One region of the Enterobacter sp. UPMP701 genome, then DNA from elsewhere that is predicted to be linked to it. Evidence: predicted binding sites of a transcription regulator. Region 1 holds the regulator's gene; the other holds the start of a gene.

Region 1 (7,990 bases):
CACTACGGCAAGCATCATCAGACGTACGTCACCAACCTGAACAACCTGATCAAGGGCACCGATTTCGAAGGCAAAACGCTGGAGGAGATCGTCCGCGGTTCAGAGGGTGGAATCTTTAACAACGCCGCTCAGGTGTGGAACCACACCTTCTACTGGCACTGCCTGGCACCGAATGCTGGTGGCGAACCTGCCGGTGTACTGGCAACCGCCATCAACGCCGCATTTGGCAGCTTTGCGGAGTTTAAAGCGAAGTTTACCGATGCAGCCATCAAGAACTTCGGTTCTGGCTGGACGTGGCTGGTAAAAGAAGCGGATGGCAAACTGGCTATCGTGTCCACCTCTAACGCGGGCACCCCGCTGACCACCAGCGCTACGCCGCTGATGACCGTGGACGTGTGGGAACACGCTTACTACATTGATTACCGTAATGCGCGCCCGAACTACCTGGAACACTTCTGGGCACTGGTAAACTGGGACTTTGTGGCGAAGAACTTCGCCGCGTAAGGATCACGCAGAAGGGGTTACCCTTCTGCGTTTTTTGCTTATTCAGCCGTACAAACCGCTTCTGGCTGTTTACGACCGGACATCATCACCAGCAGCAGGCCGAGCGCGGCAATAATCGCCCCCATCACCGGCACAAAACTGTATCCCAGGCCACCTGAAATCACGGCGCCCCCGGCGGCAGCCCCCAACGCATTGCCGAGATTGAACGCCCCGATATTCACGGAAGACGAGAGACCCGGCGCTTCATGGGCGACGCGCATCACGCGCATCTGCAGCGGTGGAACCACGGCGAAGGTGGCAGCTCCCCAGACGACCATCGCAATCGCCGCGCCGAATTCATTCCGCGCCAGCCACGGGATCGCAATCATGATGACAATCAGCAGGGTTAAGAACCCCTTCAGCGTCCCGCTCACGGAACGGTCGGCAAATTTCCCGCCGAGATAGTTGCCAATTGAGAAGCCGACGCCAATCAGCACCAGCATCGCGGTAACAAAGAGTGGCGTTGCGTGGGTAATGTCGTGCAAGACCGGCGAAATGTAGGTGTAGAGGGTAAACATCGCCCCTGCCCCCAGCACGGTGGTCAGCAGCGCGGAGAGCACCTGCGGACGCATCAGCACCGCCAGCTCTTTACGCACTTCCGGACGTTCGCCGGCGCTGCCTTTCGGCAGGGAGAAGAACAGTGCCACCATCGCGACCACGCCCAGCCCGGCCGTCGCCAGGAAGGACATCCGCCAGCCGATCGCTTCACCCAACCAGGTTGCCGCCGGTACGCCGCCAATGTTGGCAATCGTCAGCCCCATAAACATGGTCGCCACGGCGCTTGCCTGCTTGTGTTTCGGCACAACGCTCGCGGCCACGACCGACCCGAGCCCAAAGAACGCGCCGTGGTTGAGGCTGGTCAGAATGCGCGACAACATCAGGGTGGTGTAGTCCGGCGAAATGGCCGAAAGCACATTGCCGAGGGTGAAAATCGCCATCAGGAAAATCAGCGCATTGCGGCGCGCGCGGTGCGAAAGCAGAAGCGTCATCAGCGGCGCTCCCACCATCACTCCGATAGCGTAGGCGCTGATTAGCATACCGGCGGCCGGGATCGAGACGTCCACGCCCCGGGCGATAACAGGCAGTAACCCCATCGGGGAGAATTCAGTGGTGCCAATCCCAAAAGCGCCAATCGCCAGGGCCAGCAGGGGAAAATTGATTTTCATGCGTCAACTCCGGATGCCGTGTCATGTGGTGACACAGAACAAAGAAGCGGAAAGCATGACATCAATCACAAAAAATGAGAAGTTAACAAAATGGCAAAAGATTTTTGCCAGAGAAGTAACAATCAGGAGATCGGGAGGGAGAAGGCTCTCCCCCCGCGTAAATCAGTGCAGCGCAGCCGTCAGGCCAGCCGCGACAATCAGAGCCAGCACAATAACGGTGGTGAACAGCGAAAACTTCAGATCGGAACTCATCAATTTTTCTCCTTTTAATCCCCCCACGAAAAGTGAGCTTGCTCATTTTTGCACAATTTAGCTCAAAAATCTTCCTGGATTTAAGCTGATAAACACTTTAGCTCTTCCCCTTTTCATCAAGATAGGCCAAAATTCCACGCTAAATTTATTAGCGTACCGGCCATTGACCCCCTCCTGACGTCCCGTGTCGTTTTCCTGGCGTACCGCAATCCAAAATTGCGAGATAAGGGTGAGAGAAGGCAAACGTTTACCTTCAAGTTTTTCAGGAGTTTAGGATATGGTCTGGAGTGACATTTAATGGCAACAATTAAAGACGTAGCAAAACGCGCAAACGTTTCCACTACAACCGTATCACATGTAATTAACAAAACCCGCTTTGTGGCGGAAGAGACGCGCAACGCCGTCTGGGCTGCGATCAAAGAGCTGCACTACTCACCGAGTGCGGTTGCGCGTAGCCTCAAGGTTAATCACACCAAGTCTATTGGTCTGCTGGCGACCAGCAGCGAAGCGGCCTATTTTGCCGAGATCATTGAAGCGGTAGAGAAAAACTGCTTCCAGAAAGGCTATACCCTGATTCTGGGCAACGCATGGAATAGCATAGAAAAACAGCGTGCCTATCTGTCGATGATGGCGCAAAAGCGCGTGGATGGCCTGCTGGTGATGTGCTCCGAGTACCCGGAATCCGTACTGTCGATGCTGGAAGAGTATCGCCATATCCCTATGGTGGTGATGGACTGGGGCGAAGCGCGCGCCGACTTCACCGATTCCGTCATCGATAACGCCTTCGAAGGCGGTTACATGGCGGGCCGTTATCTGATCGAACGCGGCCACCGCGAGATTGGCGTAATCCCGGGTCCGCTGGAGCGCAACACCGGTGCGGGCCGCCTGGCCGGATTTATGAAAGCGATGGAAGAGGCGCTGATTACCGTGCCGGAAAACTGGATCGTGCAGGGTGACTTTGAGCCGGAATCAGGCTACCGCGCGATGCAGCAGATCGTCTCCCAGCAGCACCGTCCGACCGCCGTCTTCTGCGGGGGCGACATCATGGCCATGGGTGCACTCTGCGCCGCAGACGAGCTTGGCCTGCGCGTCCCGCAGGATATTTCCGTGATCGGCTATGACAACGTGCGCAACGCGCGCTTCTTCACGCCAGCGCTGACCACCATTCACCAGCCGAAAGATTCGCTGGGTGAAACGGCCTTCAATATGCTGCTGGACAGGATCGTCAACAAGCGTGAAGAGTCGCAGTCCATTGAAGTTCATCCACGCCTCATCGAGCGCCGCTCCGTTGCGGATGGTCCTTTCCGCGACTACCGTCGTTAATCTTCTTCCGGGGCCAGTCAGTCTGGCTCCCGTAACCATTCCCGGTTAAGCGTTTCGCTGTCACCCAGATAATCCAGCAGCCAGGCCATAGCGGGTGAGACATCATTTTGTTGCCAGGTGAGACAGCAGGCCGCATCCGGGAACGGGTTCTCCAGCGTTAGCTCTATCCACTCTCCGGTGTCGATACGCGGACGCGCAAAATGGGCGGGCACCATGCCTACGCAGAGTCCGGCACTGAGGCACGTCGCCGACGATCCCCAGTCAGGGGCGACAACCCGCCGCTGGTTGTCCAGCAGCCATGTAATTCGCTTCGGCAGTGAACGGGAGGTATCCTCCAGCACCAGCGACGGCCAGCTGCGCAGCGTATCGTCGCTCAGCGGCCCTTCCATCGCCGCCAGGGGATGATCGCTTGCCACCACACATTTCCAGCTCAGCATCCCCATATCGCGAAAGGCGTAACGTCCCCCGACGGGGATCGCCTGGGTCGCGCCAATCGCCATCTCTACCCTGCCGTCCGCCAGCGCATCCCAGACGCCGTTGAACACCTCCTGCGAGACCCGCAGTTCAACGTCAGAGAAATGCCGATAAAAATCGACAATCATCTGCCGGGTGCGCTTGGGCTTAACGATGTTATCCACCGCAATGGAAAGGTGTCCCCGCCAGCCGTTCGCGATCTGCTGACACTGCTCGCGGGTGATCTGCATTTTTTTGATAACAGAACGCCCTTCTTTCAGAAACCACGCCCCTGCGGGCGTTAATTCCACATCACGATGCCGCCGTTCAAACAGCGGAACCGCCAGCCATTCTTCAAGCTGACGTACCGTATAGCTGATAGCCGAAGGGACGCGGTGCAACTCCTGCGCCGCAGCGCTAAAGCTGCCGTTACGCGCGACAGCATCGACCACTTCAAGAGAATAATCTGACCACATTTTCTGCCTGCAAAAAATTTGAATTCACCCGCCAAATATTAGCGTTTCACAAGCGGCTTTGCACTCCCTACACTCAGCGCCAATGTATACCTGCCTCCTCAGGAGAATAAAATAGTGCAACCCAGGAAAGGATTTTTAGTCTGGCTCGGCGGCTTAAGCGTGCTGGGCTTTTTGGCCACCGATATGTACCTGCCGGCCTTCGCCGCGATGCAGGAAGATTTGCAAACGCCTGCCGCGGCCATCAGCGCCAGCCTGAGTTTGTTCCTCGCCGGTTTTGCTTTCGCACAGCTGCTCTGGGGACCGCTCTCGGATCGCTTTGGTCGTAAACCGGTATTGCTGCTGGGGCTGGCCATTTTTGCCGTTGGCTGTCTGGGGATGTTATGGGTGCGCGATGCTACCTGGCTGCTGGTGCTGCGGTTTGCTCAGGCGGTCGGCGTCTGTGCCGCTGCCGTGACCTGGCAGGCGCTGGTCACCGACTACTACCCGGCAAACCGCACAAACCGTATTTTCGCTACCATTATGCCGCTGGTGGGTCTCTCACCTGCCCTCGCCCCGCTGCTGGGCAGCTGGATCCTCGCGCACTTTGACTGGCAGGCTATCTTTGCCACGCTGTTTGCCATCACGCTGGTGCTGATGCTGCCTGCGTTCGCTCTCAAGCCAGCGCATAAAAAAGAGGCGCATGCTGACGCGAAGCCGATTACCTTCACCTCCCTGCTGAGCGCAAAAGCATATCGCGGCAACGTTCTGATCTATGCCGCCTGTTCGGCGAGCTTCTTCGCGTGGCTGACCGGTTCGCCCTTTATTCTGCATGATATGGGCTACAGCCCGGCGGCCATTGGTCTGAGCTACGTTCCGCAGACCATCGCGTTCCTGGTGGGCGGGTACGGCTGCCGCGCGGCGCTGCAAAAATGGGAAGGCCAGCAAATGCTGCCGTGGCTGCTGGTGCTGTATGCGTTGAGCGTCATCGGGACCTGGGCCGTTGGCTTTATTCCGGGCGCGGGTCTTGCCGAAATATTGATTCCATTCTGCGTGATGGCCATCGCGAACGGGGCGATCTACCCTATCGTTGTGGCGCAGGCGCTGCGTCCGTTCCCGCAGGCGACAGGCCGCGCGGCTGCGCTGCAGAACACCCTGCAACTGGGGCTGTGCTTCCTGGCAAGCCTGGTGGTCTCCGCGCTGATTGCCACGCCGCTGCTGACAACAACCAGCGTGATGCTGGTCACCGTCGCGCTGGCGGCGTTGGGTTATCGCATGCAGGCCTCCGCGCAGCGCGCGCAGGACGAGAGCACGCAGGTAGAAACCTCGCATGCCTAATCGCACCAGAAACTATGTTAATTTTCAGTGATTAGGTTGCTAAGAATTTTCTATTGAATCACCAAATTTTGAGGCCTATACTAAATTTGGTTCGATTAAATACGATAAATATTAAGTGTTAACGGGAGCCGGAGTGCTCCCGTTTTACCATGGAAGGCATTTCGGCAAGGGTTATCTCCCTTCCTCTGTTCTACGTCGGATACTAGCCTCGCGGTGTTTACCGTGAGATTTCTCACAAACCAAAAAAAGCGTCTACGCTGTTTTAAGGTTCTGATCACAGTAGGGTGATGGAGAAGCTATGAGTTCATCGTGTATAGAAGAAGTCAGCGTTCCGGACGATAACTGGTCCCGGATCGTCAGTGAACTGTTAGGTCGAGCAGGCATCACTATCAACGGATCATCCCCATCCGATCCTCAGGTTAAACATCCCGACTTTTTTAAACGCGTATTGCGCGAGGGGTCGCTTGGCCTGGGAGAAAGCTATATGGACGGCTGGTGGGAGTGCGAGCGGCTGGATATCTTTTTCGCCAGCGTGTTGCGTGCCGGTCTGGAAAAACAACTCCCTCGTAATATCAAAGACACCCTGCGTGTCGCTTCTGCCCGGCTATTTAATCTGCAAAGTAAAAAACGCGCGTGGATCGTTGGCAAAGAACACTACGATCTTGGCAACGACCTGTTCAGCCGCATGCTGGACCCTTTCATGCAATATTCCTGCGCTTACTGGAAAGAGGCGTCGACGCTTGAAGAGGCTCAGCAGGCCAAACTGCGCCTGATCAGCGAGAAACTGCAGCTGCAGCCCGGCATGCGCGTGCTGGATATCGGCTGCGGTTGGGGGGGACTGGCGTATTTTATGGCGAAGCACTTCGGCGTCAGCGTGGTCGGCGTCACGATCTCCGCCGAGCAACAAAAAATGGCGCAGGAGCGCTGCCAGGGGCTGGATGTGGATATCCGCCTGCAGGATTACCGGGACCTGAACGAACAGTTTGACCGCATCGTTTCCGTTGGCATGTTCGAGCACGTCGGGCCAAAAAACTACGACACCTATTTTGAGGTGGTGGACCGTAATTTAAAACCGGATGGTATTTTCCTGCTGCACACCATCGGCTCTAAGCGGACCGACAATAATGTTGACCCGTGGATCAATAAATACATCTTTCCGAATGGCTGTTTACCGTCCGTCCGCCAGATTGCCAACGCCAGTGAACCCCATTTCGTGATGGAAGACTGGCATAACTTCGGCGCGGATTACGACACCACGCTCATGGCGTGGCATGCACGTTTTCAGGAAGCCTGGCCTGAAATTGCCGACAACTATTCTGAACGATTCAAGCGGATGTTTAGCTATTATCTGAATGCCTGCGCGGGGGCGTTTCGCGCGCGCGATATTCAGCTCTGGCAGGTTGTTTTCAGCCGCGGGATTGAACACGGATTACGTGTCGCCCGCTAAAAAATAACCCCGGTTAGCCGGGGTTATTTTTTTATTCTTCTTCTGCGGCTTTAATTATTGCCGCCTCTTTTGCCGCCAGCACGCGCTCAACGGTATCGACGACCGCCTGGGTTTGCGGATCGATTTCGATATTCACACGATGTCCCAGTTTTTTCGTCCCCAGCGTGGTGCGCTGCAGCGTTTCGGGAATTAAATGCACGCAAAAACGCGTCGGGGTCACTTCTCCCACCGTCAGGCTAATCCCGTCAATGCCAATAAATCCTTTATAGAGGATGTATTTCATTAATGCCGGATCCTGCACTTTAAACCAGATTTGGCGATTATTTTCTGAGGTGACGATTTTCGCCACTTCGGCGGTGGTCATAATGTGCCCGGACATCAGATGGCCGCCAATTTCGTCGCTGAACTTCGCCGCGCGCTCAACGTTAACGGTATCTCCGACCACCAGCTCGCCCAGGTTAGTGATACGCAGGGTCTCTTTCATTAAATCAAAGCTAATCCGGTTGCCATTAATTTCGGTTACCGTCAGGCAGCAGCCATTATGGGCAATCGAGGCGCCGGTTTCGATGCCATCGAGCATATATTCCGGCAGCTCAACCACGTGAGTACGGAAATTAGGTTTTTCATCAATGGACACCACTTTGGCGGTGCCCTGCACAATACCAGTAAACATGCTTACAACTCCTGTTTTTTTCCGGACGGTGGTGACACCGTTTAATCCCACCACAATATCAGTTGGAAAAACAGGTTGCCAGCGGAGCGCATTTTCTGGCGATTTTTTCACTAGATAAATAGCTAAAGCCCGCTACAATAGCTGGCATCCCCCTGCATTTTCTTCTTGCTGCCAGTTACGGCGGCTTTTTTAGTCTCTCAAATAACTACAAAATAAAGGTGTTCACGTGCAGAAGTACATGAATGAAGCGCGCCAGCTATTGGCACTGGCAATACCAGTGATCGTCGCGCAAGTGGCCCAGACCGCAATGGGATTTGTGGATACGGTAATGGCGGGTGGCTAC
Region 2 (7,990 bases), on a different contig from region 1:
CTGGCCATCAGCATAGCCGCGAAGATATTCACTACGATCAACGTGGGGGTCGTTAAAACTATCGGCCAGGGTCTGGTTATCTTTAACCGGCGAACCATTCATTGCGTCTTCTTTACCCGTACTGAACCAGTCAGGGCTCGTCCAGTCGGGCTGGAATGTGTAAGGATTAATCTGGCAGCCCGATAAAAACAGCGACAACAGCACGAGAGCAATTGAGCGCATAGCCATTCTCCTTTTTTCTTCAGCATAGCCTGGCGCTTGAAAAACCGCTGTGTAATTTAAACTTTACATATATGGCGGTCTGTTTTTGCTTTAAATTGAGAGGTGTAAAGTAATATTTACGTATTTTGGATTGAAATCTTTACTTGTTATGGTATCGTTGCTTCACCTCATTGAGGAAAACAACTATCGCAAACGAGCTTTACAGGATCGCTATCATGCAAAAAGACGCGCTGAACAACGTACATATCACTGACGAACAGGTTTTGATTACCCCGGATCAACTGAAAGCAGAATTTCCGCTGAGCGTCGCGCAGGAGGCTCAGATTGAGCACTCACGCCAGACCATTTCTGACATCATCGCCGGCCGCGATCCGCGTCTGCTGGTGGTCTGTGGGCCTTGTTCCATTCACGATCCTGAAACCGCCATTGAGTACGCCCGTCGATTTAAAGCATTAGCGGAGGAGGTCAGCGATAGCCTCTACCTGGTAATGCGCGTCTATTTTGAGAAGCCACGTACGACCGTTGGCTGGAAAGGATTGATTAACGATCCGCACATGGATGGCTCGTTTGATGTGGAAGCTGGCCTGAAGATTGCGCGTCGTCTGCTGGTGGAGCTGGTCAGCATGGGGCTGCCGCTGGCAACCGAAGCGCTGGATCCAAACAGCCCGCAGTACCTGGGCGATCTGTTCAGCTGGTCTGCAATTGGTGCGCGTACCACTGAGTCGCAAACCCACCGCGAGATGGCGTCTGGCCTGTCGATGCCGGTTGGCTTTAAAAACGGCACCGATGGCAGCCTGGCTACCGCCATCAACGCCATGCGCGCCGCCGCCATGCCGCACCGTTTCGTCGGTATCAACCAGGCGGGCCAGGTTTGCCTGCTGCAAACGCAGGGCAACCCGGACGGTCACGTGATCCTGCGCGGCGGGAAAGCACCTAACTACAGTCCGGCGGACGTGGCGCAGTGTGAAAAAGAGATGGAGCAGGCGGGACTGCGCCCGGCACTGATGGTAGATTGCAGTCATGGTAATTCGAATAAAGATTACCGTCGCCAGCCTGCGGTTGCGGAATCCGTGGTCGCGCAGATCAAAGACGGCAACCGTTCTATTATCGGGCTGATGATTGAGAGCAATATTCATGAAGGCAATCAGTCATCTGAACAGCCGCGCAGCGCGATGAAGCACGGCGTCTCCGTGACGGATGCCTGCATCAGCTGGGAAACCACCGATGCGCTGCTGCGAGAGATCCATAAAGATTTAAGCGGCCAGCTGGCGACGCGTCTGGCTTAAGAGGGTAGTTATGGTTGCTGAATTGACCGCACTGCGCGATCAAATTGATGAAGTGGATAAGGCGCTGCTGGATCTGCTGGCGCGCCGCATGGCCCTGGTTGCTGAGGTCGGCGAGGTTAAAAGTAAATACGGCCTGCCGATTTACGTTCCGGAGCGTGAGGCCTCTATGCTCGCCTCCCGCCGTAAAGAGGCGCAGGCGCTGGGCGTTTCGCCGGACTTGATTGAGGATGTTCTGCGTCGCGTGATGCGGGAGTCCTATTCCAGTGAAAACGACAAGGGCTTCAAAACCCTCTGTCCGTCCCTGCGTCCGGTAGTCATTGTCGGCGGGGCAGGACAGATGGGGCGCCTGTTCGAGAAAATGCTGACGCTTTCTGGCTATCAGGTGCGCATTCTGGAAAAAGAGGATTGGGCGCGAGCACCGGAACTGATGAAAGATGCCGGGATGGTTATCGTCAGCGTGCCCATCCACGTGACGGAGCAGATCGTCGGGAAGCTTCCTCCTTTACCGAAAGATTGCATCCTGGTGGATCTGGCCTCCGTCAAAAATGGTCCGCTGCAGGCGATGCTGGCTGCGCATACCGGCCCGGTGCTGGGTCTGCACCCGATGTTTGGCCCGGACAGCGGTAGCCTGGCGAAGCAGGTGGTGGTTTACTGCGACGGTCGTCAGCCGGAAGCCTACCAGTGGTTCCTGGAGCAGATTCAGGTCTGGGGCGCGAGGCTGCATCGCATTAGCGCGGTCGAGCACGATCAGAACATGGCGTTCATTCAGGCGCTGCGCCACTTTGCGACGTTTGCCTACGGCCTGCATCTGGCGGAAGAGAACGTGCAGCTTGAACAGCTTCTGGCGCTCTCTTCACCTATCTATCGTCTGGAGCTGGCGATGGTCGGTCGTCTGTTTGCGCAGGATCCACAGCTTTATGCCGACATTATTATGTCTTCCGAAAACAACCTGGCGCTGATCAAGCGCTACTATCAGCGATTTGGCGAAGCCATTACGCTGCTGGAGCACGGAAACAAGCAGGCGTTTATCGACAGCTTCCGCAAGGTCGAGCACTGGTTTGGCGATTACGCGCAGCGTTTCCAGAGTGAGAGCCGGACGCTGTTGCGCCAGGCAAATGACAGTCGCCAGTAATGCGATGATGTATATACTGAAAGCCAGCAATGCTGGCTTTTTTCATTTTGGGGAACTGTCATGGCCGAACCGCAGCTGCTGTTGAATTACACCGGGCATCTGCCCGAATGCCCGACGTGGAGCGCCGAAGAGCAGGCGCTCTACTGGGCCGATATTCTGGAAGGAGAGATCCACCGCTACCATCTGCCGGCGGAGGAACATACCGTGCTGTCCTTCCATGAAGAGGTAGGCTGCTTTGCTCTGAGAGAGCGTGGCGGCTTTATCGTCGCCATGCGCAACGGTATCTGGCTTGCCGATAAGCATGGTCTCCTGCAGCGCAAGGTATGCGATAACCCCTCTAACCCGCAGTTAGCCCGTTTTAACGATGGAGGCACTGACCATCAGGGGCGGTTCTATGCGGGTACGTTCTGGGGGCCGGGGGATTACAACGGTGCCCTGCTGATGCGTATTGATAACGACCTGACGCCGAAAGTGATCCAGTGTGATATCCACGGGCATAATGGCTTAGCGTTTAGCCCGGATAAGCAGTGGATGTTTACCTCAGATACGCCAAACGGTGTGATCTATCGTACGCCGCTTGATGAGCAGGGCGAACCCGGCAGGCGCGAGGTGTTTCGTCAGTTTAAAGAGGGGGAAGGGATACCGGATGGTGCGGCGATGGATGTGGAAGGCTGTTACTGGAGCGCACTGTTTGACGGCTGGCGTATCGCACGTTTTTCACCGCAAGGGGAGCAACTGGAAGAGTATCGACTGCCGGTACGCTGCCCGACGATGGTCTGCTTTGGCGGCGATGATATGAAAACGCTGTTCATTACTACCACGCGGGAAAATATGGACGCGGAGGAGGTGGCGAAGTACCCGCTCTCTGGCGCCATCTTCACCCTGCCGGTGAGTGTGGCAGGGATGAAGAAAAGCCGCTTCTTCGAACGTTAGCTCGGATCGACCGGTACGACGTTTTCGCTCGGATAGCAGCCCAGCACTTTCATGGAGCGTGTGATCTCGCCCAGCTCGCGCAGGGCTTTTTGCATGGAGGCAGACTCCAGGTTGGCCTGAATATCAAGATAGAACATCTCTTCCCACGGGTTACCGTGGATTGGGCGTGATTCCAGCTTCGTCATGATCAGGTTGTGATTACGCAGTACCAGCAGGGCTTCAACCAGCGCACCGGCCTGTTGGCCGGTGGCCATCAGCAGCGTGGTTTTCGCTGGCACCTGGTCTGACACGTTGATTGCCTTGCGGGCCAGCACCACGAAGCGGGTGATGTTTTGCGTCTGGTTTGCCAGGTTGCGTTCCAGCACCTGTAAACCATACAGCGCGCCGCCCGCTTCGCTGCCGAGCGCAGCGACGGTTGGGGAGTTAGCCTGCGCCACTTTTTCCATCGCCGCCGAGGTGCTTTCGGTGTACTCAATTTTCCAGTTCGGATAACGGTTCAGGAACTGGCTGCACTGCTGGAACGGCTGTGGATGGCTGTATACCGTTTCGATCTTGCTCAGGTCGGTTGAGCCGGAGACCAGCACGCAGTGATCGATAGGGATCGTCAGCTCGCCGACCAGCGACAGGCTGGTGTGCTGGAGCAGATCGTAGACGTCATTAATCGCGCCGGAACTGGTGTTTTCAATAGGTACGACGGCGTAATCCGCCTGGCCGGTCTCAACCTGATTGAAAATGTCGGCAAACTTCGCACAGCCGCTTTCAATAAACTCTTCGAAATGGCGGGCTGCGTACTGGCGCGCTGCGAGATGGGAGTAGGAGCCTTTTGGCCCGAGGAAGGCGATGCGTGCAGAGTGCGGGTTGGTTTTGTTCAGATGCTGCTGGAGCAACGCTTGCTGGGTGAGAACGGAATCTTCAATGATGAGCTGGAACAACCGGGTGATGTAGTGGGCATCGAGGTGATGCGCTTTACCGAGCTGGATCAGACGCTCCAGCAGATCGCGCTCGCGGTCGATATCACGTACCGGACGATGGGAGTCCAGCTTGGCTTTGCCCACTTCGATGGCGAGTGCGCGGCGTTCGGCCAGCAGCGCCAGTAATTTCTCGTCCAGCGCGCTGATTTTTACGCGCAAATCCAGTAACGGGTTTTCCGGTGTCATAGTGTTGCCTGTCTCATTTTATCGTTATCAATAAAAAAGGCCCCCCGGTGTGGGAGGCCTTGTTGTTCGTCTTCGCATTCTTTATCACACGACGAAACGCCTCCCGTTCAGGGGAAGGTAAAAAAGAATGCGAAGAAGAACGGCGTGAGTTTCATAAAGTCATCCTGTGATTGATACCGTTAAGGTACCCGCACTGTTTTCACCCTGTCAATAAAAAACAAAAAACGCGCCCGAAGGCGCGTTGGCGGTACACTCAATTTAAAGGATTACTCTTCTTCAACTTCTTCCGCAAAGCTTGCGTCTTTCACCGATGTAGTGGCGCGACGGGCTTCGCCTTTGTGTTGCACTTTATTGAGCTGCCGTTCCAGCTTGTTGATCAAATCGTTAATAGCGGTGTACATATCCTCATGTTTTGCGCTGGCGACCAGATGGCCGTTTGGAGTATTGATAGTTGCGTCAGCGATGAAACCCTGCGGCTCCTTGGACAGGATGATATGTGGATTAATCAAATGTGTTTGCCATTTATCCAGTTTGGCGAGACGGTCTGCGACGTGCTGGCGAATTGCCGGAGTAATTTCCATTTGTTTACTGGTAATGTTCATTGTCATAAATTTTACCTCTTGTCTTTCCGTCTTGGTGATTCCAGCATACCCGACCCAATGTCAAAATGTGTGATTTAGATCACGTTATTTTGTCGGTTTTTGTCAGGGAATCTTTTTTGTGAGGCAGGACAGGAAGAGGTGAGATTTACCTTGTCGAAGGCAAAAATTGGGGCCATAGTTGACTGGATGTGTTGAGGCTAAAGCGCTTCAGCGACGCTCTGAAATGAATAAAAAAACGGCAGCTTTCGGGCTGCCGTTTTGCCTTGAGGTAATATCAGGTGTTGCTGCTGTTGGCGGCGATGATTTTCGCCACTTTTTCAGCCTGAGCGGTCATCTGCATCTGACGGTAAGCATTTTCCATCAGCTTCAGGCCGTCACGCGTAGCCTGAGTATCCGGATAATCACGCAGCATACCTTCTACGCGGTTAACCACGGCAACCCATGCGCCGCGGCGGGTATAGTATTCCGCAACGGAGTATTCATATTTCGCCAGACGATCTTTCAGGAACACCAGACGTTTGGTGGCGTCGGTCACGTACTGACTGTTCGGATAGCCGCGCACCAGTTTGGAGAAGTCATTGAAGGCATCACGCGCGTGCTGCGGATCACGGTCGGAACGATCCACGCCGAAGAAGCCCTGCAGAGCACTGTCGTCCAGCGCCATGTTGGTGAGGCCGCGCATGTACACCACATAGTCGATGTTAGGATGAGTCGGGTTCAGACGCATGAAACGATCGATAGTTGCCTGAGCCAGCGGCAGGTCGGCATTTTTATAGTAGGCGTAGATAAGATCTAACTGTACCTGCTGCGAATACGGACCAAATGGATAGCGATTATCCAACGCTTCCAGTTGCGTTATCGCCTGTTTCCAGTTACCGTCCTGCAACTTTTGTTGTGCAGTCGCATAGATTTCATTCGGCGGATTGTCAGGGACCTGTTCATTCGAACCGGAGCAGCCCACCAAAGCCAGGCTCAACGTGGCCGCTGCCACCAGATATTTCATGCGCGTCATGACGTTTTGACTTTCCTCAAATGTTTGTCCGGGAGAAACTCTGTTCCTGCTCCCGATTAAGACCAGCTACAATAGCACACTATATTAAACGGCAAAGCCGTAAAACCCAACGTTAAACAAAGAAGCAGTTTATGGCACAACGAGTACAACTCACCGCAACAGTCTCCGAAAATCAGCTCGGTCAACGCTTAGATCAGGCTTTGGCCGAATTGTTCCCTGATTATTCGCGTTCACGCATAAAAGAATGGATCCTTGACCAGCGCGTGCTGGTAAACGGCAAGATCTGGGACAAACCAAAAGAGAAAGTGTTTGGTGGGGAAGCAGTTGCCATCAATGCTGAAATCGAAGAGGAAATCCGCTTCGAGCCGCAGGATATCCCACTGGACATCGTCTATGAAGATGATGACATTCTGGTGATCAACAAGCCGCGCGATCTGGTTGTTCATCCGGGCGCGGGAAATCCTGACGGTACGGTGCTTAACGCACTTCTCCATTATTATCCGCCGATCGCGGATGTCCCGCGCGCCGGCATCGTTCACCGTCTGGATAAAGACACCACCGGTTTGATGGTGGTGGCGAAAACGGTTCCTGCTCAGACCCGTCTGGTGGAATCGCTGCAGCTGCGTGAAATCACCCGCGAATATGAAGCGGTGGCGATTGGGCACATGACCGCTGGCGGCACGGTAGAAGAGCCAATCAGCCGTCACCCGACGAAACGTACCCATATGTCGGTGCATCCGATGGGTAAACCGGCGGTAACGCACTATCGCATTATGGAGCACTTCCGTATTCATACGCGCCTGCGCCTGCGCCTGGAAACCGGTCGTACTCACCAGATCCGCGTGCACATGGCGCACATTACCCATCCGCTGGTGGGGGACCAGGTGTACGGCGGTCGTCCGCGTCCGCCAAAAGGCGCGTCGGATGAGTTCATCAGCGTACTGCGTAAATTCGATCGTCAGGCACTGCACGCGACCATGCTGCGTCTGTATCATCCGATTACAGGAATTCAGATGGAATGGCATGCGCCTATCCCGCAGGATATGGTGGAACTTATTGACGCCATGCGTGCTGATTTTGAAGAACATAAGGATCAAGTGGACTGGTTATGACCAAACTGATTGTCCCGGCGTGGCCACTGCCTGAGAGCGTGGCTGCCTGCAGTTCAACCCGTATCGGTGGCGTAAGCCAGGACGCGTGGGCGTCTTTGAACCTCGGTGCGCACTGCGGCGACAACCTGGAACACGTTGAAGAGAACCGTAAGCGTCTGTTTGCTGCGGGTAACCTGCCGTCGAAACCGGTCTGGCTGGAACAGGTTCATGGTAAAGCAGTGCTGAAGTTGACGGGGGAGCCCTATGCTTTTAAACGCGCTGATGCCTCGTACAGTAATACGCCGGGAACCGTTTGTGCGGTGATGACCGCCGATTGTCTGCCAGTGCTGTTTTGTAACCGTGCTGGTACGGAGGTGGCAGCAGCGCACGCGGGCTGGCGTGGCCTGTGTGAAGGTGTGCTGGAAGAGACCATTGCCTGCTTTAATGATGAGCCAGCCAATATCATGGCCTGGCTTGGCCCGGCCATTGGCCCTCGTGCTTTTGAAGTGGGGCCAGAGGTTCGTGAAGCATTCATGGAAAAAGATCCGCAAGCAG

What was found. Region 1 encodes PurR, which represses purine synthesis genes. Its sites were predicted from a motif close to CANGCAAACGTTTGCNTG; they were not measured.
Region 2: a site for PurR is predicted at 5,436-5,453, ahead of raiA (ribosome-associated translation inhibitor RaiA). Genes of this name have one in related genera too.

The regions. Positions count from the first base shown of each region.
Region 1 is NZ_JBSKJN010000001.1:524,675-532,664, reverse strand. It holds gene sodB (superoxide dismutase [Fe]) at 1-504, shown strand, start outside; gene ACWKXT_RS02600 (MFS transporter) at 543-1,709, opposite strand; gene cydH (cytochrome bd-I oxidase subunit CydH) at 1,872-1,961, opposite strand; gene purR (HTH-type transcriptional repressor PurR) at 2,259-3,284, shown strand; gene punR (DNA-binding transcriptional activator PunR) at 3,302-4,213, opposite strand; gene punC (purine nucleoside transporter PunC) at 4,328-5,527, shown strand; gene cfa (cyclopropane fatty acyl phospholipid synthase) at 5,826-6,974, shown strand; gene ACWKXT_RS02570 (riboflavin synthase subunit alpha) at 7,006-7,647, opposite strand; gene mdtK (MdtK family multidrug efflux MATE transporter) at 7,874-7,990, shown strand, end outside.
Region 2 is NZ_JBSKJN010000006.1:3,036-11,025, reverse strand. It holds gene ACWKXT_RS14310 (DUF2799 domain-containing protein) at 1-222, opposite strand, end outside; gene aroF (3-deoxy-7-phosphoheptulonate synthase AroF) at 438-1,508, shown strand; gene tyrA (bifunctional chorismate mutase/prephenate dehydrogenase) at 1,519-2,640, shown strand; gene ACWKXT_RS14295 (SMP-30/gluconolactonase/LRE family protein) at 2,701-3,573, shown strand; gene pheA (bifunctional chorismate mutase/prephenate dehydratase) at 3,570-4,730, opposite strand; Phe leader region at 4,761-4,886, opposite strand; gene pheL (pheA operon leader peptide PheL) at 4,838-4,885, opposite strand; gene raiA (ribosome-associated translation inhibitor RaiA) at 4,997-5,338, opposite strand; gene bamD (outer membrane protein assembly factor BamD) at 5,607-6,344, opposite strand; gene rluD (23S rRNA pseudouridine(1911/1915/1917) synthase RluD) at 6,476-7,456, shown strand; gene yfiH (purine nucleoside phosphorylase YfiH) at 7,453-7,990, shown strand, end outside.